DNA from 4 places in the Staphylococcus casei genome. Region 3 is predicted to be linked to each of the others. Evidence: riboswitches for the same ligand, from Rfam matches in the RefSeq annotation. Region 3 holds a riboswitch; each other region holds the start of a gene.
The links. A riboswitch is a leader RNA that binds a small molecule or an ion and turns the genes downstream of it on or off. The one in region 3 is predicted to bind thiamine pyrophosphate.
Positions count from the first base shown of each region.

Region 1: it holds a riboswitch for thiamine pyrophosphate, as region 3 does, so the genes downstream of both, QMO72_RS08435 (3-oxoacyl-ACP reductase) here and QMO72_RS00765 (thiamine phosphate synthase) in region 3, are expected to answer to the same signal.
Region 2: it holds a riboswitch for thiamine pyrophosphate, as region 3 does, so the genes downstream of both, QMO72_RS09240 (ECF transporter S component) here and QMO72_RS00765 (thiamine phosphate synthase) in region 3, are expected to answer to the same signal.
Region 4: it holds a riboswitch for thiamine pyrophosphate, as region 3 does, so the genes downstream of both, thiC (phosphomethylpyrimidine synthase ThiC) here and QMO72_RS00765 (thiamine phosphate synthase) in region 3, are expected to answer to the same signal.

Region 1 is NZ_CP125718.1:1,744,527-1,750,290, forward strand. Features, by position in the region: gene trmD (tRNA (guanosine(37)-N1)-methyltransferase TrmD) at 1-588, opposite strand, end outside; gene rimM (ribosome maturation factor RimM) at 588-1,094, opposite strand; gene rpsP (30S ribosomal protein S16) at 1,364-1,630, opposite strand; TPP riboswitch at 1,953-2,051, shown strand; gene QMO72_RS08435 (3-oxoacyl-ACP reductase) at 2,167-2,919, shown strand; gene QMO72_RS08440 (LLM class flavin-dependent oxidoreductase) at 2,947-4,254, shown strand; gene ffh (signal recognition particle protein) at 4,365-5,732, opposite strand; gene QMO72_RS08450 (putative DNA-binding protein) at 5,758-5,764, opposite strand, start outside.
Region 2 is NZ_CP125718.1:1,910,315-1,916,078, forward strand. Features, by position in the region: gene QMO72_RS09225 (class I SAM-dependent rRNA methyltransferase) at 1-15, opposite strand, end outside; gene auxA (lipoteichoic acid stability factor AuxA) at 393-1,694, opposite strand; gene graF (glycopeptide resistance-associated protein GraF) at 1,960-2,094, shown strand; TPP riboswitch at 2,313-2,414, shown strand; gene QMO72_RS09240 (ECF transporter S component) at 2,501-3,076, shown strand; gene QMO72_RS09245 (ABC transporter ATP-binding protein) at 3,089-4,507, shown strand; gene QMO72_RS09250 (energy-coupling factor transporter transmembrane component T family protein) at 4,500-5,306, shown strand; gene purD (phosphoribosylamine--glycine ligase) at 5,375-5,764, opposite strand, start outside.
Region 3 is NZ_CP125718.1:172,899-178,662, forward strand. Features, by position in the region: gene QMO72_RS00750 (AEC family transporter) at 1-675, shown strand, start outside; gene QMO72_RS00755 (antibiotic biosynthesis monooxygenase family protein) at 773-1,090, opposite strand; gene xylB (xylulokinase) at 1,273-2,769, shown strand; TPP riboswitch at 2,949-3,059, shown strand; gene QMO72_RS00765 (thiamine phosphate synthase) at 3,125-3,718, shown strand; gene QMO72_RS00770 (NAD(P)/FAD-dependent oxidoreductase) at 3,711-4,838, shown strand; gene thiS (sulfur carrier protein ThiS) at 4,816-5,016, shown strand; gene QMO72_RS00780 (thiazole synthase) at 5,018-5,764, shown strand, end outside.
Region 4 is NZ_CP125718.1:475,504-481,267, reverse strand. Features, by position in the region: gene QMO72_RS02090 (N-acetylmannosamine-6-phosphate 2-epimerase) at 1-479, shown strand, start outside; gene srtA (class A sortase SrtA) at 554-1,147, opposite strand; gene QMO72_RS02080 (GNAT family N-acetyltransferase) at 1,360-1,857, shown strand; gene thiC (phosphomethylpyrimidine synthase ThiC) at 2,028-3,764, opposite strand; TPP riboswitch at 3,862-3,965, opposite strand; gene QMO72_RS02070 (phosphatase PAP2 family protein) at 4,171-5,070, opposite strand; gene QMO72_RS02065 (haloacid dehalogenase type II) at 5,480-5,764, opposite strand, start outside.

The DNA.
Region 1 (5,764 bases), 1.2 Mb from region 3:
AGATAGCAATACATCAGGTACACCCATATCTTTATAACTACGTGGACGTGTATACTGAGGAAACTCTAGTAGTCCATCTTGAAATGAGTCATCTTCATGGGATTGCTGATTACCTAAAACGCCCGGTAATAGTCTAACTACAGCATCTGTCATGACCATTGCCGGTAACTCACCACCTGTGAGTACATAATCTCCCATTGATATTTCATCAGTAACCAGATGTTCTCTTATTCTTTCATCGTAACCCTCATAATGTCCACAAATAAATACCAAATGCTCTGATTCGCTCAACTCTTGTGCGATTTGTTGATTAAACGGTCGTCCTTGAGGACACATTAAGATGACGCGTGTGTCCTCTGTTTGTTCAATGCTATCCATAGCATTGAATATAGGCTCCGGCTTCAATACCATCCCTTGTCCTCCACCAAATGGATAATCATCTACTTGGTTATGTTTATTCTCAGCAAAATGTCTAAAGTTCACTGTATTAACGTCTAACATTCCTTTTTCTTGAGCACGTTTTAAAATAGAATGATTTAGCACACCATCAAACATCTCTGGAAAAAGTGTTAAATAATCAATTTTCATTAATCTAATAACCCTTCCATAGGTGTGATTTTTATACTTCTACCTTCAACATCAATATCTTTGACGACATCTGCAATATAGGGAATAAGATATTCCTTATCACCTTTGACAACCCATACATCATTTGCACCGGTTTCAAATATTTCTGTTACCCGACCAATCGGCGTATCCTCATCGTCAAAGACTGTACACCCAATAATATCTGAATAAAAATACTCATGCTCACCCAATTCAATTTCCTCATGATCACGTTCTTGCACTATCGTTTCACCTTTTAAATATTCAATATCATTGATATTATTAATGCCTTCAAAAGTGAGCATATGTAACCCTTTATGCATACGATACGAAGCAATTTTAAATTCAAGCGGTTCTTTTCCTTCACGTTCAATTTGCACGACTTCACCAGGTTGAAAACGCGTTTCTGTAAAGTCAGAATCTGATTTAATTTTAATTTCACCTTTGACGCCATGTGTATTAACGATTTTTCCTACTTCAACTTTCATATATGTTCCTCCGATAAAATATATATCCTAGGTGTCCCTAATTTTTATGTATGTTTTATTTTTTACGCTACTCATTATAACATGGATAAATCCATCTTAGTTATCAATCAACGTTGGAAATTATAAATTTAAGACAAGAACAAGCGATTAAGTGTGTGCCTTGCTTTCAATACCATTTCTAATATTAAATGCATCATTTTTAGCATTTAAAAAAAGAGCACCTGAGTCGGTACTCTTACAAATGATATATTTGTGACATAAGTTTAAGCTTATTTTTGGTCGTCGAATTTCTTCAAGATACCTTCTTTTGATAAGATATTGTGTACAGTATCTGTAGGTTTAGCTCCATCTTTTAACCATTTAAGTGCTAATTCTTCGTCGATTTTAACTTCTGGTGCATTCACACTGTTAGGGTTATAAGTACCGATTTGTTGGATGTTACGACCATCACGTGGCGCACGAGCATCTGCTGCTACGATACGATAGAATGGATTTCTTTTAGAACCTAAACGTGTTAAACGTAATTTAACTGCCATTTATTTTCTCTCCTTTGTATGTTCATAATTTTTATTTTCTACAAGAGATAATAATAACAGTACTTCCTACATTTGTAAAGAGTTTCTTCTTGACCTTTTTCAAAAATTATCGTCAAGCCCTTATTAAACAGCAATATGAAAGCTTTTATGTCATTTTACTAAAGTGCATACGATAAACAATCCAAGTGAAATGTAATTTACTTATAACATCATTATGGTCTTTCTCCTAGCTTCCATCTAACGCATCACTTTCCTGTGTGTCTTCAAGAGCACCACTTGACATCTGAATATATAAAATATACATTGAAGATAAATTAAATAATAATAGCACTAGGGGTGTTTTAAACTGAGATGAGTTCTACTCAAACCCTTTGAACCTGATCTAGCTAAATCTAGCGGAGGAAAGTGTGAATGATTTCGTATTTTTTAGAGACAACGCTTCTACTATTAATATACTGTTATTTTTTCATACACAACTTTCTATAGTGAAGGTTGTGTTTTTTTATTTAGTAAACATCTGAATAGGAGTGATTTATATGAATAAAACAGTACTAGTAACTGGCAGTAGTAGAGGTTTAGGTGCAGTTATTGTTAAAACATTATCTCAACAAGGATATAACGTTATTATTAATTATTTTCAAAATAAAGTACTGGCTGAGCAACTAGTAACTGAGCTTGGCGAACATCAGGCGATAGCTATTCAAGCTGACGTTACAAATAGAAACGATGTCGACAAATTAATAGTACAAGCTACAGAACGTTTTGGTCATATCGATGCGGTAGTTAATAATGCATTAGTTGGGTTCAAGTTTGATCCTACGCAGCAAAAATCTTTCAAAGACTTATCTTGGGATGATTATCAGCAACAACTCAATGGCACTTTAAAATCAGCATTTAACGTCACTCAAAGTGTATTACCTCAATTTTTAGAAAGACAATCTGGTGCCATTATTTCTATTGGTACTAATTTATATCAAAATCCTGTGGTACCTTATCATGAATATACAACAGCAAAAGCTGGCCTTATCGGGTTAACACGTAACATTGCAGCAGAATTAGGTCAGTTTGGCATTACAGCTAATGTTGTATCAGGCGGCTTATTAAAAACCACAGATGCCAGTGCTGCCACAACTGCCGAAGTATTTGATCTGATTGCACAGACAACACCTTTGAAAAAAGTTACTGCTCTACAAGATGTTGCCAATATGGTGGCCTATTTAGTATCTGATCAAGCAAAAGGTATAACAGGACAGAACTATACCATTGATGGCGGTTTAACGATGAATTAATAATTTGAAATTTGGAGGCATCTCGTAATGACTATAGATTCTAAGAAACATCTCAATATTGGTATATTAATATATGCTTGTGGTCATCACCAAGCTGCTTGGTTAATGCCTGATTCAAGCGTTGAACGTGTAGGAGATATATCCTATTATCAAGAGCTAGCACAAATATCTGAGCAAGGCTTATTTGATGCTGTGTTCTTTGCAGACAATCATTCATTCCCAGCAAAGTCTCAAAGCGATATGCCAGCATTTTGGTTCGACCCTATAGTAAGTTTAACTGCAATTTCCCAAGTAACTCATCACATTGGCTTAGTAGCCACCATTTCCAGTACATTTTCTAATCCTTTTACAGCATCTCGTCAACTCTTAAGTTTAGACCATGTTACTCAAGGCCGTGTAGGTTGGAACCTTGTCACTTCAATGACTGATTTAGAAGCTTTTAATCATAATATGCCAGCACTTCCACCTCGCAAGGAAAGATATGCAAAAGCTCATGAATTTGCTCAACTAATGAATAAGCTATTTAGCTCTTGGGACCCTAATGATTTTTCACATAACCGTAAAGACAATCATTTAATTCATTCATCACATATACATCCTTTCAATCACGAAGGAAAGTACTTTAATGTAAAAGGTCCATCTACTACACCTCGTAGCCCTCAAGGCAAACCAGTAGCAATGCAAGCGGGTGCATCGAGCCAAGGTATAGCACTAGCTGCCAAATATGCTGATGCTGTTTATGCTGTTGCATGGAATTTAAAACAAGCAAAGGCCTTTCGCCAAAAACTAGACGAACAGTTACTGAGTGAAGATCCAAACAGGCAACATATTAAGGTCTTCCCTGGTTTAGTTACATATGTAGGTGAGACATATGAAGCAGCATATGCAAAAAAACAAAAATTAGACGAAGCGCTACCAGTTGAAACTGCATTAAAGCAATTGAGCTTTTTCATACAACAAGATTGCCATAACTGGGAATTAGATAAACCTGTCCCACCATTACCTCCGGTTGAATCGTTTACAGGCCCTGTAGGTCGTTATGAGACCGTACTTGAAATCATCCAAGACAAGAATCCTACGTTAAGAGAACTGCTAGGTTATCTTAGCGCTGGTGGTGGACATTTAACTTTAATTGGCACACCCAAAGACATTGTAGACACTATGGAACTGTGGATGGATTGTGGCGTGGCTGATGGTTTTAATTTGATGCCCCCTGTACTTCCAAATAGTTTGGAAGATTTTGTAAATCTGATTATTCCTGAGATGCAAAAAAGAGATTTATTTAGATCCTCCTACGATGGTACAACTTTCCGCGAACATCTTGGCCTAATGTAATATATCATTACATATCATATTCAATAAAAAAGGGTAGTTTCCATTTTTAGGAAACCACCCTTTTTTTATTTGATTTTCTAGCTAGCAACTCATTTATAGCAAACGAATAACTAAAATGGTAAGTTCATGCCATTTAGCATATTTTCCATTTGTTTACGTTTACCTTTTTTACCTTTGCCCCCACCAGAAAATTGTTTCATCATTTTTTTCATTTCGTTAAATTGTTTCATTAATCTGTTCACTTCTTGTACAGAACGACCTGAACCTTTAGCGATACGTTTTTTTCGAGATACATTCAATGCATCTGGATTATTTCTTTCGGTTGGCGTCATTGATTGTATGATGGCTTTAATATGATCAATTTGTTTATCGTCCATATTCAAATTATCTAAGCCTTTCATTTTATTCATACCAGGCACCATTTTCATAATATCATCTAATGGTCCAAGACTTTTAACTTGGTCTAATTGATCCAAGAAATCATCCAACGTAAATGAAGATGTGCGCATTTTCTTCTCTAAATCTTTAGCTTTATCTTGATCTACATCTTGTTGTGCTTTCTCAATTAAGCTTAATACATCTCCCATTCCTAAGATACGAGATGCCATACGTTCAGGATGGAACGGTTCTAAACCATCAAGCTTTTCACTCATACCCACAAACTTAATTGGTTTTTGCGTTACTGAACGTATTGATAATGCTGCACCACCACGAGTATCGCCGTCTAATTTTGTAAGTGTCACACCTGAAACTTCAAGTTGATCATCAAATGATTGGGCTACATTAACTGCATCTTGACCTGTCATTGCATCGACAACTAGCATAATTTCATCTGGTTTAGTGATTTCTTTAACATCACTCAATTCTTCCATTAATGCTTCATCCACATGCAAACGCCCAGCTGTATCAATAATCACAAAGTCTAAGTGTTCCTCTTTAGCATGCTTTATTGCATTTTCTACAATTTGTTGTGGTTTCACTTGGTCGCCTTCACTATATACAGGAATGTCGATTTGTTTACCTACAGTTTGTAACTGATCAATAGCTGCTGGACGATAGATATCTGCCGCTACAAGCATTGGTTTTTTATTATACTTCTTACGCATAAGCAGTGCTAATTTACCTGCTGTCGTTGTCTTACCTGCACCTTGTAAGCCGACCATCATTACAACAGTTGGCGGTTTGTTAGCCATAGTAATCGTAGCATTTTCTCCACCCATAAGTTGAGTAAGTTCTTCTTGCACTATTTTGATTACTTGTTGTCCAGGTGTTAATGATTTCATTACATCTGAACCTAAAGCTCTATCTGATACAGTTTTGACAAATTCTTTTACGACTTTAAAGTTCACATCGGCTTCTAATAATGCCAATCTTACTTCACGCATCATTAATTTAATATCTGCTTCCGTAACTTTACCTTTGCCTCGAATTTTTTGCATCGTTCCTTGTAAACGATCGGATAATCCTTCAAATGCCATATCAAATACCCTCCTTTTTAATCATCTATTCT
Region 2 (5,764 bases), 1.1 Mb from region 3:
TGTGGCAGTTTTCATAAAATTATGTCAGCCTTTCTTCTATTAATTATTTTTATTTTTCACTTACTCATCTTATCATCTCAGCTGCTTTGTAACACCATTAATATTTACACAAGTCAAATCTTAATTTTTGATTTGCTGTTAAAATAACCTTACTTTATTAAATTATATTCCTTATTGTACTATTTAAACATTTTCCACCCTAACATAATATAAAATTTTAAATTTACATGTTTAATTTATTTTCTAAAATCAGCAATTCAAATGTGATGCTTAGCATGAATACTTTTACATCTTTATATTAATTACGCCTCTTTATAAAAAAACAAAAAATAAAACCTATCTTCCAACCAATTTGGAAGATAGGTTAAGTCAAACTACACTATTTTAATCAATTAATATTCTGCTGGTTCACGTAATTTTATGATGAATCCTACTATAATTGCTATCAACATCATAAAAAGTATTGGTGTAATAAATGTTGATAATAATAATCCATGAACCATGATGTTTACAAATTCTGTAACTAATTTAAAGAATAAAAAACTTACCATAAATAATTGCAGATAATAAAATCTACCTTTTAAATAGTTTGTTAATGTCGTTAAAATATAAATTATTATAATAATCATTAACAAGAATAAAGTAATCCACTCAATAACATATTGTGTTTGAGAAATTTCCCAATCACCAGAAACAAATAATGCGTTTCTATTATTAAATTCAATCAATGTAAAGAATAAGAGAATTGCTCCACAGCATAATTCTACATATGCAGATTTAAGCCATTTAGGTTTCTTCATCCAATTTGGTACATCATCTTCTTGAATATCAATAATGTCTTTCCATTTTTTAATGAATTTATCCTTTTTATCCCTAGCTTTTTGAATATCTACACTTCTACGTGTTTTACGTGTAAATTCTGTTGTTTTGTCTTGTAAATCTTTCCAATATTCTTTTGTTTGAGTAGTTACTGCACCTTTACTCGTTCTAGATAATTCCGGTTCTTCTTCGCCGAGTTCTTGTTTCGTTAATGGTAATGATCTTCTTAGGAATAAGAAGTTCCAAATTGACATTTGTCCAAGTAACCACATAATTATGAAAAACGTGTTAACACTTAGAATATCAATTGGTACAATTTGATCACTATCTATTCTTCCATATAACACAATTTGTGTTAATAAATAACTTATGCCATAAGTGAAAATAATCCATAAATAATGATATTTTCTATGGTCCGTATTTAATTCATCTTTATAAACAATGTAACCTATATGCACCGCAAAAGGTATCACAAAAATAACAGCAAAAAAGCTATAAACTTGTGTCATGAGTATAAGCGTTATAATGAAGAACAGAATACCAATAACTAAAAAGAAAATTGAAATATCATAGTCATATCTCGTTGTTCTAAATAGCGTGAAGCCAATAAGTATTAACGCAACACCAAACAAAAGAATCAAGATTGCGCTTACTACAGGAAAGTTCCCTATATAATTACTCATCACCCTAATAATTTCACTGAAAAACGCGTTTATAAAATCCCACACATTATGAATATGTAATTCAATCTTACCTTTACCATTTAACTTGTGAATTAAAGGTAAATTAATTAAAATGATGAGACTTGTGAAAAGCGAAACGATGCCTATAATATAACTATACAGTATCTCAGCGTGTTTCTTAAAAAAAGACATACCATTCACCTCAAAGTTATTATATATGAACATTTTGTTCTTGTCTTTAATAATCTAATAAATAAGTCTATAGTATGATATAAAATAGTTGTATAGTCAAAATTCCACATAATTTATACTATTAAACAATTATTTCATAAAAAGTATAAAAACGCATGGGCTATATACAATTTATAGTTATTCATTTCTTTGTTTTTGTTTAATGATTCAATTCCGTGGTATACAATCAATATATTCTACTTAAAAATTAAGGAGTGTTGTACTTATGAGTAAAGAAGAATTAAATAAACAAGCAGCTGAAAAAGCTAAAGCGGCTGAAGATAAATTAAAAGATCAACAATCATCATCAAATGATGGTGAGGAAGAAACTAAAAAAAATATCCAAGACACATTGGATTAAGACAATAGACGATTCACTTTGAGTAAGCCAAACTACTTCGGCTTACTTTTTTAATACGCTTCCCTACCTTAGTTTAGCAATATACTTCGCTACTTTCTATATGCTCTTTATAAACTCGCTTCCTCTATTGATTAACCAGCTTATTATTCCCCATTATTAAATTGAGACCTTGACAGAACTGGCGAAAAATCATACATTATAGTTAAATTTAAATATAATATTCGCACTAGGGGTGTTTAGTGACTGAGATGAGGTATACCCTCAAACCCTTTGAACCTGATCTAGATTAAACTAGCGTAGGAAAGTGTATTGCGATACCTTTTTCTTTGATTGGTATCCCTATGCCACTATTTAAACGCGCAACTTTCTAGAAGGTTGTGCGTTTTTTATATAGGAGGAAACGATCATGACAAAAGGTTTAAAGCTTTCTGAAATACTCGTAACTGTATTAATTGCAGTTGTTTTCGCAGTGATATACAACATTTGGAATTTCGTCTATAAAGCTGTACAAATTACCGGACTACATTTTGAAGAATTGACGTATGGCGCATGGTTTATGGCAGCTGTCGTTGCTTATCTTATTATCCCTAAAGCTGGTATTGCTATTTTAGCTGAATTTGCTGCAGGGGCTGGCGAAACTATAATAATGGGCCGTTTTGATATAGCTACTATAATTTATGCCTTATTACAAGGTTTAGCCTGTGAAATTATATTTGCAATTTTTAAATATAAATCTCGTACTGTTATGGTTGCCATGTTAGCTGGACTTTTAGCTGCAGTAGCTACATTACCGATTGACTTCGCTTATGGTTATCTTTCAGAAATTGCTGGATGGAACCTCGCATTATACATCGGGTTTAGACTTATAAGTGGCATCGTTGTTGCTGGACTTTTATCTTATTATATCGTAAAAGCCTTGGATCAAACTGGTGTAACTAAATTGTTTAGACCAGCAAGTCAAAGCGATTACGACAACTTATAAGGAGCAATTTCGTTGATAGTAACAAAAAATTTACGTCTAAAATATCCAAATGCACAGCATAAAATATTTGATAATTTAAGTATCAATATAAATGATAAAGAAAAAGTATTACTTTTAGGACCTTCTGGTTCTGGAAAAAGTACGTTATTGAATGTCTTAAGTGGTATTGTGCCTAATCTTATTGATTTGCCAATGAAATATGATGAATTACACATTAACCATAACTGCGGCGTTATTTTTCAAGATCCGGACAGTCAATTTTGTATGCCTAAAGTTTATGAAGAATTAGCTTTTGTATTAGAAAATTTAAATGTCCCTCGTGATAATATGGACGAAAAAATTAAAGCAGCACTTACAGCAGTAGGACTTAATGTAGATAAAGATCAATACATTAACCAATTAAGTGGTGGTATGAAACAAAAACTTGCAATTGCAGAAACGCTTTTGCAACAAGCAGACACTTTATTTTTAGATGAACCCACAGCTATGTTAGATGTAGAAGCAACTGCTGATTTATGGCAAAAAATCAAGGCCTTGTGGGAAGATCAAACTGTACTCATTGTAGAACATAAAGTGGAACATATATGGCAACATATAGATCGTGTGCTTTTGTTTAATTACAACGGGGAAATCATAGCGGACGAATCTCCAACAAAGATGCTAAGCGACTATGAGCACCTATTAACAGAATATGGCGTATGGCATCCAAATGCTTGGCAATACGCCCCTAAACCCTCTTCATGTCCAAATACGGCGATGTTACCAACAAATAGTAACTTTAAATTCAAACAAGTTACAGTCAAAAGAGGTAAACGTAAACTTTTACGTATTTCAGAACACATCATCAACACTGGTGATTGGATTACTATTACTGGACCAAACGGCAGCGGTAAAACTACATTATTAGAATCGATGATGCAACTAATTAAATATGAAGGAAAAATGTATATTAATGATCACACTTTGTCTAAAATCAAAGATGCAGCAAAACACATGTATTTAGTGTATCAAAATCCAGAATTACAATTTATAACACATTCTGTTTTCGAAGAAATTTTCATTCAATATAAAAAACATTCTATTTCTAAAAACGATGCTATGCAAGAGACTGTAGAAATGCTCAAAACGTTAAATTTAGAAAATGTACAATCACAACATCCATATGAATTATCAATGGGACAAAAACGAAGGTTAAGTGTGGCTATTGCATTGAGCTCATCTTCTAAGTTTATTTTATTAGATGAACCAACTTTCGGGCTAGACAGTCATAATACGTTTAACCTTATTAAGTTATTTCAAAAATGCATCCAACATGGACAAACTATTATTATGGTAACGCATGACTCAGAGCTTATTTCTAGGTATCCAACCCATAGACTACATGTGGATCAACATCAATTATATGAATTAAAGGGTGGTACTCATGTTTGAAATGTGGAAAAAGCACTATTCTTTTATAGATGATGTTAATATCATCACGAAACTTATAATTGCAGTACTATTATTTGTCTTTGTTATTTTTATTCATCAATTTGATTATATGATTTATTTAACATTGTTCATGCTCGTCTTTTTATTACTTTTTAATGGTTTGAAACTCAAAATAACCTTAGCCTTTGTGTTTTTTACTGTTATATTTAGTTTGATATCAGCATTATTCATGATTTTTTATGGTTCCGGGACACACATGATTTTCCAATTAGGCTTTATAAAGATCACTACGGAAAGTTTATATCGAGGCTTACATTTAGCTATGCGTACGTCAACTGTATCATTTTTTGGTATTTTAATTGCTTTTACTTCTCAAATCGTGATGATTTTTTACAGTCTCATGCAGCATTTGAAAGTTAAACCGAAGATAGCTTATGCTTTTATGGCGGCTATAAGAATGGTTCCATTGATGTTTACATCCTTAGTCCAACTTAGACGCTCATTAAAAATGCGTTATCAAATGATTGATAAATCAAACTATACAGGTTTTAAACGTATTAAACATATCGTTATTCCGTTACTAAGCCAAAATATTAGAAAAGCACATCAACTGTCGGTTGCTATGGAAAAAAAAGGATTCAAAGATGGACCTAGAACCTACTATTATAATACTTCTTTCTCATATAAAGATATTATACTCATAGTAGCTGTCGGTGCTATCATACTTCTCACTTATTTATTAGCACACTTCATACCTATAACAGGTATTGAAGATGTACGCCTGACAAGTATTTATTAAAAATCATATCAATAAAAAAAGCAGATGACGGCAATGTCATCTGCTTTTAGTTTACGCATCTATATACTTTAACGAATCGCTTTATCGCTGATATCTTTACGATAAAACAAGGCATCACTTTTAATTTGCTCTACTGCTTCATAAGCTTTAGCTTTAGCACTAGCAATATCTGATCCTTCACCTAGTGCTAAAATGACACGTCCGCCTGATGTTACATAAGTGTCTTCTACTTTTTTCAAGCCACTTACGAAATAGTTACCATCAAGATTAAAACCTGAAACAACCTTCCCTTTTTCATAGTGAGCAGGATATCCTTTTGAAGCTAACATGACACCGACTACTGATTGCGCTTTCCATTGGAATGAGATAGGTTGTTTTGCTTCTAAATCGATAATATGTTGCATTAAATCGCTTTCCATTCGAGTTAACAGTACTTGTGCTTCTGGATCACCAAAACG
Region 3 (5,764 bases):
ATAGCGAAGTTGAGGAAAGGCGACAAAGGGGAAGCCACGACGCTGACCAACAGTATTTTATTTTTTAATTCTGGAAATTATGGAGTTCCTGTAAATGACTTAGTATTTAAAGGGGACCCATTAGCGATGTCAGTGCAAGTCATTGTACTTTCGTTGCAGAATATATTTACTTTTTCGTACGGCGTTTTCGCTATTCAATCCATACAAATTGGTAAATTAAAAGCTTTGGTTGGATATTTTAAAATGCCTGTATTATATGCTTTATTACTAGCAATTATATTGAATTATAATCATGTACCCATTCCTAAATTTATTTGGACGCCAGCAAATTATGTCGCTGACGCTATGATTGCAATTGCCTTATTATTACTTGGGGCCCAAATTGCGAACATTAAATTTAGTTTGAAATTATCTGCCTCATACATATATATATTAATTAGACTTATCATTGGACCGATCATTGGGCTTGTGATTATTAAGCTTATGGGGATAGAAGGCATTATTGCTCAAACCTTGTTTATTGCCTCAGCCATGCCAACATCAGTAAATAGTTCAGTCATTGCGCAAGAATACGATAATAATCCTGAACTTGCAGCAGAATTGGTGTTTTTATCTACTTTATTTAGTGCGATTACGGTTGTTATAGTTATTTATTGCTCTAAGATATTATTTTAATAAATCTGTATATTAAGCAAACTCAAAAAGGATAACACTCATCTGACAAGATGGTGTTATCCTTTTTGTTTGTAGAAATTCATGAGGCCTATTTAACTTAAAATTCTACAACTGTATATTGTTTCAAAACTTTTTTGAACGGGCTTTGAGGTTTGTCCCCTTCTTTAGCTTTTTTATTCATTTCTTTATGTTCAGCCACGTGAGATGGTCTGGATACCCAAGCTTGGAAGTGTTGCTTTTCTTGCCATTTACTGACAATAACGTACTCGACTTCATCACCTTTGGATTTTGTCCATACCTCTGCATCGATTAAACCGTCAACATCCACTAATTCATTGGCATTTTTTTTGACTTTATCATACAGCTTTTGTTCGTTTTCTTTAGTTGTTGAAAATGCTACTTCAGTAATAAACATGATGGACCTCCTTAAAAAATTAAATATGATATTTATGCTATCACTTTTAAAATTTTTTCTCTAGCGAAATTTTTAAAGCATTTGATTTTTATTTTTAACGTGTTATAACTAGTTCTTGTAAAAACTAAAAACAGTATGACGATATATTATTTTTGAAAATCTACTTAAAAAGGACGATTAAATTGACTGAAGCTGTATTAGGCATCGATATAGGCACGAGCTCTGTAAAAGCAATCGCAGTAACTAGAAATGGTGAAGTAATAAAAACAATAAGTGAATCTTTAAAAATAATACAACATCAATCTGGGTTTAATGAACAATGTCCAAACGATTGGTTTGAAGCTACTCAAAGTTGTATTAAACAATTATTAAGCACACATGAAATGCAGCATATTGATGTTAAGGGACTATCGTTATCGGGACAAATGCATAGTTTAGTTATATTAGACCATGCGCATCAACCGATACGTGATGCCATTTTATGGAATGACACTAGGTCAACCATACAGTGCGAACAAATTAAAAAGGAATTAGGAGAATATGTATTATCAAACCCTGTGTTAGAAGGATTTACCTTAACCAAATTATTATGGATTAAAGATAATGAACCACATAATTGGGAGAAGATAAAGGTCTTTTTACTCCCTAAAGATTATGTGCGTTTCAAATTAACTGGAAAAATAAATATGGAATACTCTGATGCATCTAGTACGTTACTGTTAAATCCTAAGGAAAAAGCATGGTCTAAAGAAATAGGGAGACGATTTGGTCTTCGTGATATATATCCAGACCTTGTCGCATCACATGATTTCGTGGGATATATCGATGCTTCTATTGCTAATAATCTAGGATTTACTAATGACGTAGCCGTCTTCGCAGGCGGGGGTGATAATGCTTGTGGTGCATTGGGAGCTGGTGTCACTCAGGTTGATGAAACATTGTGCAGTATAGGGACCTCGGGGGTTATCTTGGCATGTGAAAATGCACAAGACGCAGTATATAAACAAAATATACATTACTTTAATCATGCTATGGACCAAATGTCTTATGTTATGGGGGTTACACTGGCAGCTGGTGATAGTCTGCATTGGTTACGTAATAAAGTATTGTCAAATCTGAGCTTTGAACAAATTATAGATTTAGCAAGTCAATCACCATTAGGAAGTCGAGGGTTACTGTTTACGCCATATTTATCTGGGGAACGCACGCCTCATGGAGATGCCAGTATTAGAGGGAGTTTTATAGGTCTTAGTATGTTGCATAATAATAGCGATATAGCAAGATCAGTGATTGAGGGTATTACATTTTCGCTCTATGAATCTATCAAATACTTACGTGAAAGTGGTAAGAATATTCGACATATTGTATCGATTGGTGGAGGTTCTAAAAGTGACTTTTGGTTACAATTACAAGCGGATATCTTTGATGCAAAGATTAGTCGGCTTAAATATGAAGAAGGTCCGTGTATGGGCGCGGCGATCTTAGCTGTCTGTGGGTTGGGATGGTATAATCATTTGGAAGAAATTATTCAGAAATTCATATGTTATGAACAATCTTTTGCACCACGTCAACAATATCATCAATCGTACGTGAAATACTTTGAAGTGTACGAAGCAGTATATCGTCAAACACAACCCTTAACGCAACGCTTATTAAAATTATCTGAAGAATCAAAATGATTATAATTTGGAATTTTCTGTGGTTAGAGATATGATAAAGTTAATCTTATATTTCGGAGTAGCATTTGTCTTTTCTTAACAAAGAAACTTGAAAAGATAAAGATAATGCGTTAGATTGAATGTAATAATTCTTGCAATAAAAGTAAATGTAATTTATATAATTTAAAATTTAATAGATGCTTGACCACTGGAAGTGCCTTTTAATAAAGGCTGAGACCGAAGTAGCAACTGAGGGATTCCTTGAACCTGATCCAGCTTATACTGGCGTAGGAAAGTGGCGTTATAGACAATGTATATTCGTTAATTCAACGTTATTTTTCCAGCCGGAGAAATAACGTTTTTTTTATTATTTGAGGTGAGAAAATTGTTTGTTGCAATTACACAGTATGATTATTTGTCGAAACAAGACGCTAAACATTATCAACACATTGAACAGTATATTGATTACCTGATTGTCAGAACGCCGATGCCCACGGCCATGTTAGTGTCATGGATAACGGACCTCATACAATATGGTTTTCCTAAAGACAAAGTGATTATCCACGACAATGTTTGTGTCTTAAGACGTTGTGATTTAAAGGCAATCCATTTTAGAGAATGCGATGCACGCGTGAAACGTTTTAAATATAATCAACCGGAAATTCAAGTGAGTATGTCGACACATAGTCAAATGGCTATTAGGTATGCTGAGCAATTAAATCTAGACTTCGTATTGTTTGGTCATGTGTTCGAAACCAATTCTAAAGCTGGAAAAATGCCGAGAACAACGGCTGAAATAATTGAAGCGGTTAATAGCAAAATTCCTGTTATTGCGTTGGGTGGTATTAATCAACAAACCTTAAAGCAATTACCTAAAGGATTCAATGGCATAGCAGGTATATCTATTTTTCAGAGGAAAAGTAACACCAATATAGGTCGTCTAAAGGAGGTTTGGATTGAATATGTATGATGCCATCATTGTTGGTTCAGGTGTTATAGGAATGTCAGTGGCAAGAACAATGAGTGAATTGGGAATGCATATTGCTATTGTAGATCGTGATGTCCCAGGCATGCATGCGTCATACAAAGCAGGAGGTATGCTGGGCGCACAGAATGAATTTACGGAAGAAAGTAGTCTTTTTCATCTAGCTCAAACTTCTCAAAGCATGTTTGAAGATTTACGTAACAGTTTGTTAGATGAAGTAGGGGTAGATATTGAATATTTAAGTAGTGGCTTAATTAAAATGGCTGCAAATTTTGAAGATAACGTCAATGTCATACAACAATATCAATTTTTACACCAGTACGATCATTCAGTAAAGATGCTATCTTCTGAAGGATTGTCGCGACTTTCTAACGGCAGTATGATATCAGATGGTTTATCAGCTATACATATTCCTAATGATCATCAAATTAATGCGAATCATTATACTAAAGCACTTTTGAAATCATTAAGCCATCGTCATATCCATCGTATTTATAATACGGAAGTTCATAACATTGAGTGTCATCATCTTGGCGGTTATCGCGTTGTGACGAAAGATGAAGTGCTATTATCAGAAAAGGTAATAGTGGCAGGAGGCGCTTGGAGTGGTAAATTATTGAATAACTATATGTCACAAAATCAAGTCACTGGTATCAAAGGTGAGGCGTTACTTGTTGAACATAGTAAGTTGGATTTGAAAACCACACTCTTTATGACAAATGGTTGTTATATCATACCTAAAATGAACCAGCGTTATTTAATTGGAGCTACTAGTTACATGGATGATTTTTCAGTTGGTGTGTCAGAAAGCGGAAAGCAATGGTTGCTAACGCAAGCGATACAGTATGTGCCTAAGCTAAAAGAGAGTCAGTTATTAAAGCAATGGTCGGGGATCAGGCCATATTGTACAAATGAAGAACCTATTATGGATGAAATAGATAAAGGGTTGTTTGTCATTACTGGCCATTATCGTAATGGTATTTTACTTTCACCATACATAGGATCATTAATGGGTAGATGGATTCAAAGTGGTCATAGACCTACGCAACTCGAAGATTTTCAATTTGAAGGGAGCCAAAAAAATGAGATGTATCATAAACGGTGATCATTTTACATTTGAGAAATCATTAAATATTCAAGAATTAATACGTGAGATTGGTTTAGATGAGCAACGCGTCATAGTAGAACACAATGAGGAACTCATCAGTCAAAAACAATTTCCAACACAAATAGTTAACGACAAAGATTGTTTAGAATTACTAGAATTTGTAGGAGGCGGATAGGATGTTCAATATAGGACCATTCACATTAAATTCAAGATTATTATTAGGTACTGGAAAATTTGAAGATGAGCTCACACAAACAAAAGCAATTAATGCTTCAGAGACGGAAGTATTAACATTTGCTGTACGTCGAATGAACTTATATGACAAAAATTTACCGAATCCTTTAGCTAAAGTAGATTTAACAAAATTTACTACCTTTCCAAATACAGCAGGCGCTAAATCAGCAAAAGAAGCGGTGCGTATTGCTGAAATTGCAAATCATGCCGGCGTTTGTGACATGATTAAAGTAGAGGTTATCGGTGATGACGAAACGTTATTACCAGATCCAATAGAAACGTATGAAGCATGCAAAATATTATTAGAAAAAGGTTATATAGTATGTCCTTATATTTCGAACGATGTTGTATTGGCTAAACGTTTAGAAACATTAGGTGTTCATGCAGTCATGCCACTGGCGTCACCTATAGGTACGGGGAGAGGCATTAATAATCCTTTGAATTTACGTTATATTATTGAGCGTGCTCATGTACCAGTTATTGTAGATGCAGGTATTGGATCACCTAAAGATGCTTGTCATGCAATGGAGTTAGGTGCAGACGGTATCTTATTGAACACAGCAATCTCAAGTGCACAAGACCCAGTAAAAATGGCTGAAGCAATGAAATTAGGTATTCATGCAGGTCGAATGAGCTATGAAGCAGGAAGAATACCAGTGAAATATACAGCGCAAGCAAGTAGTCCAACT
Region 4 (5,764 bases), 300 kb from region 3:
GAGATTATGCTGGATCTAATGTCTTTATTACTGCCACACGTCAAGAAATTGATGAACTTATTACAAGTCAGTGTGAAGTTATTGCCCTAGATGCTACAATGCAAACGCGTCCCAAAGAATCACTTCAAGATCTTGTTGCTTATTTACGAGAAACTGCACCGAATATTGAGCTAATGGCTGATATTTCTACAGTGGAAGAAGCACAATATGCTGATAAACTCGGATTTGATTATATTGGAACGACTTTACGAGGTTATACACCATATACACAAGGTCATATTTTATTCGAAAATGACTTCCAATTTCTTAAAGATGTGCTCAATCATGTAAATGCCAAAGTCATTGCTGAAGGTAATGTGATGACACCTGAAATGTTAAAACAAGTCACAGATCTCGGTGTTCATTGCACAGTAGTAGGTGGCGCAATTACACGTCCTAAGGAAATTACTAAGCGCTTTATACAAGCTATGAATCAATAAACAGGTAAAAGACCGTGAACATGCGTTGTGTAAATAATTACTCAAACAATGATGTTATTACGGTCTTCATTGATTTATATCGCTTTCGCTATAAATATTTTACGTTTTTCCCATTCACCTGTTTGTTCATTGTAGTTGTCACATGTTATTAAAGTTAATTGTTTAGTAGGAGTATCTTGTTCATCTAGTACTTGTACATCATCTGGTTGTACATCAAATACTTTAGTAATCTTATAAGTGCGTTTTTCATTTCCTACATTGAAATAAACTTTACTGCCTTTATGTGCTTTAGGTAAACTTGAAAATTGATAATCAGAAGATCCTTTAACTGTATGTCCTGCAATCGCAATATTTTGGTCCTTTAGTGACTCATTTCCTTCAGCAAAACTAACCCCTCTATCAAGTTGATTCGGCGTAGCAGGACCAGGATAAACCGGCGTCTTTATATCAGCATCTGGTACCGAAATATAGCCAACCATTTTTGTTTTATCTTTAGGTATAGTGGTGGATGTATGATGTCGTTGTTTATGTTCGTATTTTTCAATTTTTTCCTCGTTATCTTTGGCAGCAAAATAGTGTTGAATGTACGGTCTAGCAAACATATAAACAGCAGCTAATATGAGTAATATGCCAACAGTTGTAATGAGTCGGTTGCCCCATTTTTTCATGCTCTAATACCTCCCTTTACACTTACATTTATCATTTTAAGTATAGCACAATACTTTATCATATATATTTATATTTATCATACCTTATCGTGATATTTTCGTGAATTTTATTACAATAAATTGCACCTTAATCAAAATAAGTGTTAAATATAAATAAATAGAAATAATTGTAATTACATTACCTAAAATAATCTAAAAAGGATGCGCTGCTTATGATACGTCATGCTACTAAAACAGATTTACCAAATATATTAGATATCTATAATGATGCAATCTTAAATACCACTGCAGTATATACCTACAATCCACAAACTATTGAAGCACGTGAAGAATGGTTTGAAAAAAAGGCAAATAATCATGAACCTGTACTCGTATATGAAGAACAAGGGGAAGCAATCGCATTTGCAACTTATGGGTCTTTTCGTGATTGGCCAGCCTATCAATATTCTATTGAACATTCTATTTATGTAAATAAGCACCATAGAGGTAAAGGTATTGCTTCTCTATTACTTGCTGAAATTATTCAAACTGCACGTGATAATGGATATAAAACATTAGTAGCTGGTATTGATGCAACGAATGATTATAGTATCTACCTACATAAAAAGTTTAAATTCACCCATTCAGGCACAATTCATAATGTAGGCTATAAATTTGATAAATGGTTAGACTTAGCTTTCTATCAACTCGACTTAAGTAACAACGATTAAATCGCTCATTTAAGGTGACTTTTATTGCACAAATATTGTATTTAAAGATAGTGACACAGATTAACTCAAAATTTCAGATAATGATTGAAGAAAGCATACAAAAAAACTGCCACAAAGTCGAAACCTTGTTGGCAGTCTGAAATTAAACATTATATGCTGTGACTCTATATTTAATGGTATATTTTACTACCTTCAGACACAAATTCTTCTGATTTTTGTTTCAATCCTTCTGCCTTCAATTCAGGGTTTTTTCGTAAGTCATGAGAGATACGCATTGAACAGAATTTCGGCCCACACATACTACAAAAATGCGCAACTTTTGCAGATTCTGCCGGTAACGTCTCATCGTGAAATGATCTCGCTTTATCCGGATCTAAAGAAAGGTTGAATTGGTCATACCATCTAAATTCAAAACGTGCCCTACTAATCTCATCGTCTCTTTTTTGGGCACCTTTCATACCTTTTGCTAAATCAGCTGCATGTGCCGCTATCTTGTATGTGACTACCCCTTCTCTTACATCATCTTTGTTAGGCAACCCTAGATGTTCTTTAGGTGTAACATAACACAACATCGCAGTGCCATAACTCGCAATTTGTGCGGCTCCTATCGCAGAAGTAATATGATCATAAGCTGGGGCAATATCTGTTGTAAGCGGTCCTAAAGTATAAAATGGTGCTTCTTGACAATAAAAATCCTCAAGCTCCTGATTTTCTTTGATTTTATGCATTGGCACATGACCAGGGCCTTCAACCATCACTTGAACATCATACTTCCATGCAATAGCTGTAAGTTCTCCTAATGTTTTTAATTCCAAGATTTGGCTTTCGTCATTTGCATCATAAATTGATCCAGGTCGTAAACCATCGCCTAAAGACACTGCAATATTATATTCTCTTAAAATTTCACAAATTTCGCTAAAATGCGTATATAAGAAACTTTCTTCATGATGCGCTAAACACCATTGCGCCATAATTGAACCACCTCGTGAAACAATACCGGTTAAACGACTCACTGTAGTTGGTACATATCTTAATAATACGCCTGCATGAATCGTAAAATAGTCTACACCTTGTTCAGCTTGTTCAATTAACGTATCTCTATAAATTTCCCAAGTAAGATCTTGTGCGTTACCATCTACTTTTTCTAATGCTTGATAGATTGGAACTGTCCCAACTGGAACTGGAGAATTACGCAATAAAAACTCACGTGTTGCGTGAATATTTTTACCAGTTGAGAGATCCATAATTGTGTCAGCACCCCAGTGAATTGACCATACTAATTTTTCTATTTCTGCTTCTATCGAAGAACTCACTGCTGAATTCCCGATATTAGCATTAATTTTCACTTGAAAGTTTTTCCCGATAATCATTGGCTCTGATTCTGGATGATTGATATTATTAGGAATAATCGCACGTCCACGTGCAATTTCAGAACGTACATACTCAGCTGATACATCTTCTCTTGTTGCAATAAATTTCATTTCTTTTGTAATGATACCTTGTCTGGCATAATGCATTTGTGTCACATTTTTTCCAGGTTTTGCTTTACGTGGTTTATATTTAAAAGGTGTTTCTACGAATTTTTTATGGTTATCTTTTTTAAAACCATTATCCAATGAAACGACTTTGCGTCCTTCATAAAATTTCGTATCGTCACGTTCTTCAATCCACTTGCCTCTTAATTGTGGTATACCTTTTTGAACATTCACTTCATAATCATGATCATGATAAGGTCCAGCAGTATCATAAACAACTACTGATTCATTAGGCGTTGTGCCTTGCTCTGTGACAGTCGGTGATAGTTCTATTGATCTAAAAGGCACTTGAATATCTCGTTCTTCACCGCTAATCCATAATCGTTGACTAGATGGAAATTGTTTCTTTAATTCAATTTTATCTTGTTCCATAAAAAAACTCCTTAGCATGTATTATTGCTAGGAGACCTGGTCAGAAATCGCATATATAGTGAAGTTAAACAACAAACAGCATCAAATTACATTTTGAAACTGCTTTGTTATGCTTCCCTACGCTGGTATTAACCAGATCAGGTTCAAAGGGTTGAGACTAACGTCTCTTTCAGCTATTGAAAAGCACCCCTAGCAATTGATATTAAATTCTGTTTTAAACTTAACACTAATCATTTTTAATTACAAATAAATTTATAAAAAATATTCATATTCTTTTTCGAGAATTTATCATATTTTTTCACTTTCTAATTTATCAGTACGCTAAACCATGTAAAAAAGCCAGAAGATATATAGTACTTCAATATCCTCTAGCTTAAACTTATTTTGAATATATTAATTTCAAGTATTACATTTTGTACGTATTCAACTTATTAATCATATAATCTGCTGCAATCATTAACATAAAAATTAACATAAATGACATCGTAACGTCCCCTAAAAAATGTGCACCAATACGTAAACGACTGAGACACATAATAATTGTATACGCCAATCCAATATTAAATACCATTTTTTGGGATTTTAACTTTTTAAAATAAAAGGCAATAAACATAAAATATGCCGCATCAGTCGTATGTCCTGAAGGAAAAGAACTATGTCCAGTATTACCATTTACTGTTAACCAATTTGTAAAATGCGCTCCATGATTGCCAATTTCATATGGTCTTGCACGTCCCCATAATTCTTTTAAACTATCAATAGTTTCTAATCCAACAAGTAATACAAAAAAACTAACTAGTGCTACTTTAAACAACCTTTCTATTTCATTTTGATCTATACGTTTTAACCAAAATTGATAGACAACTATTATGATAATAAGCAAAATAATAAATGTAATTAAGTACCCTGAACCTATAGATAATGCACTTCCTGCATCACCTTCATTACTAGCCACACCTATCGGTTTATGCTTATTAATATTATCTAAACTTGACGCGACATATTGCACTGTTTCTGACAGAAGTGAATTTGTTTTTATTAACGTATAAATAAATGTCATCATTAGAATGATATATTTAGCTAACTTGCTATGTAATCTTGAAAATGTATAAAAATTTAAAATAATCATTGAAATAATTAATATTAATGTAGGCGGAAATAACCCTAAATCTTGAAATATTGTTCCAAATACAGAATTCTGATTCATAAAGCATTGTGAAACAGGTAAGTCAATACATAAAGCCAATAGTAAAATGATACTAAGTATGACTAGAATGATTGTCGCTAATCTTTTCGAAATAACCATATATCCTCCAGACTTCAAATAACTAAAACTTTAAAAATATTTTTATTTATTTGAATTAAAATTATTTTCCAACTCATCATTACCCTTAATACGAACAAATATGTTTAAAATTTAAATATTATATACTACTTTATCGTTATTCGTATTTATTAATGTAGTAATATCAGCAATTTAAGCCTGAATTTCATCATTATGCATTTTACTCATTTTTAGTTAATGTGACAGTACTGTAAGGTCACAAATCTCCTATAAAGTGATATATTAAATGAGTAGCGAAAATTATTTTCATAAAAAGTTCTTCATATGCTGAGTTATACTCAGTCAGACATAAAACGACAGACCTCTATAATATGAGATCTGTCGTTTTACTTTGTTTACTATGCACTATAATATAAATATTCTTTTAGCATTATTTATTCATTTCCAACCACTTTACCATTTCATTAAGATTGTTCACCGTAATCGTAGGTTGCTGTCCATTTTCATCAAACACTTCATTTTTTCGGTTTACCCAGACCGTATTAAATCCAAAATTAGCCGCACCTGTAACATCCCATGTGTTCGATGATACGAATAAAATATCCTCACGCTTTAATTTATAATATTCTAAAACGAGTGCATAGCTGGCAGGACTCGGTTTATATTGCTTAATTTCATCCACACTAATCACGGTATCGATATATTCAGCTATTTT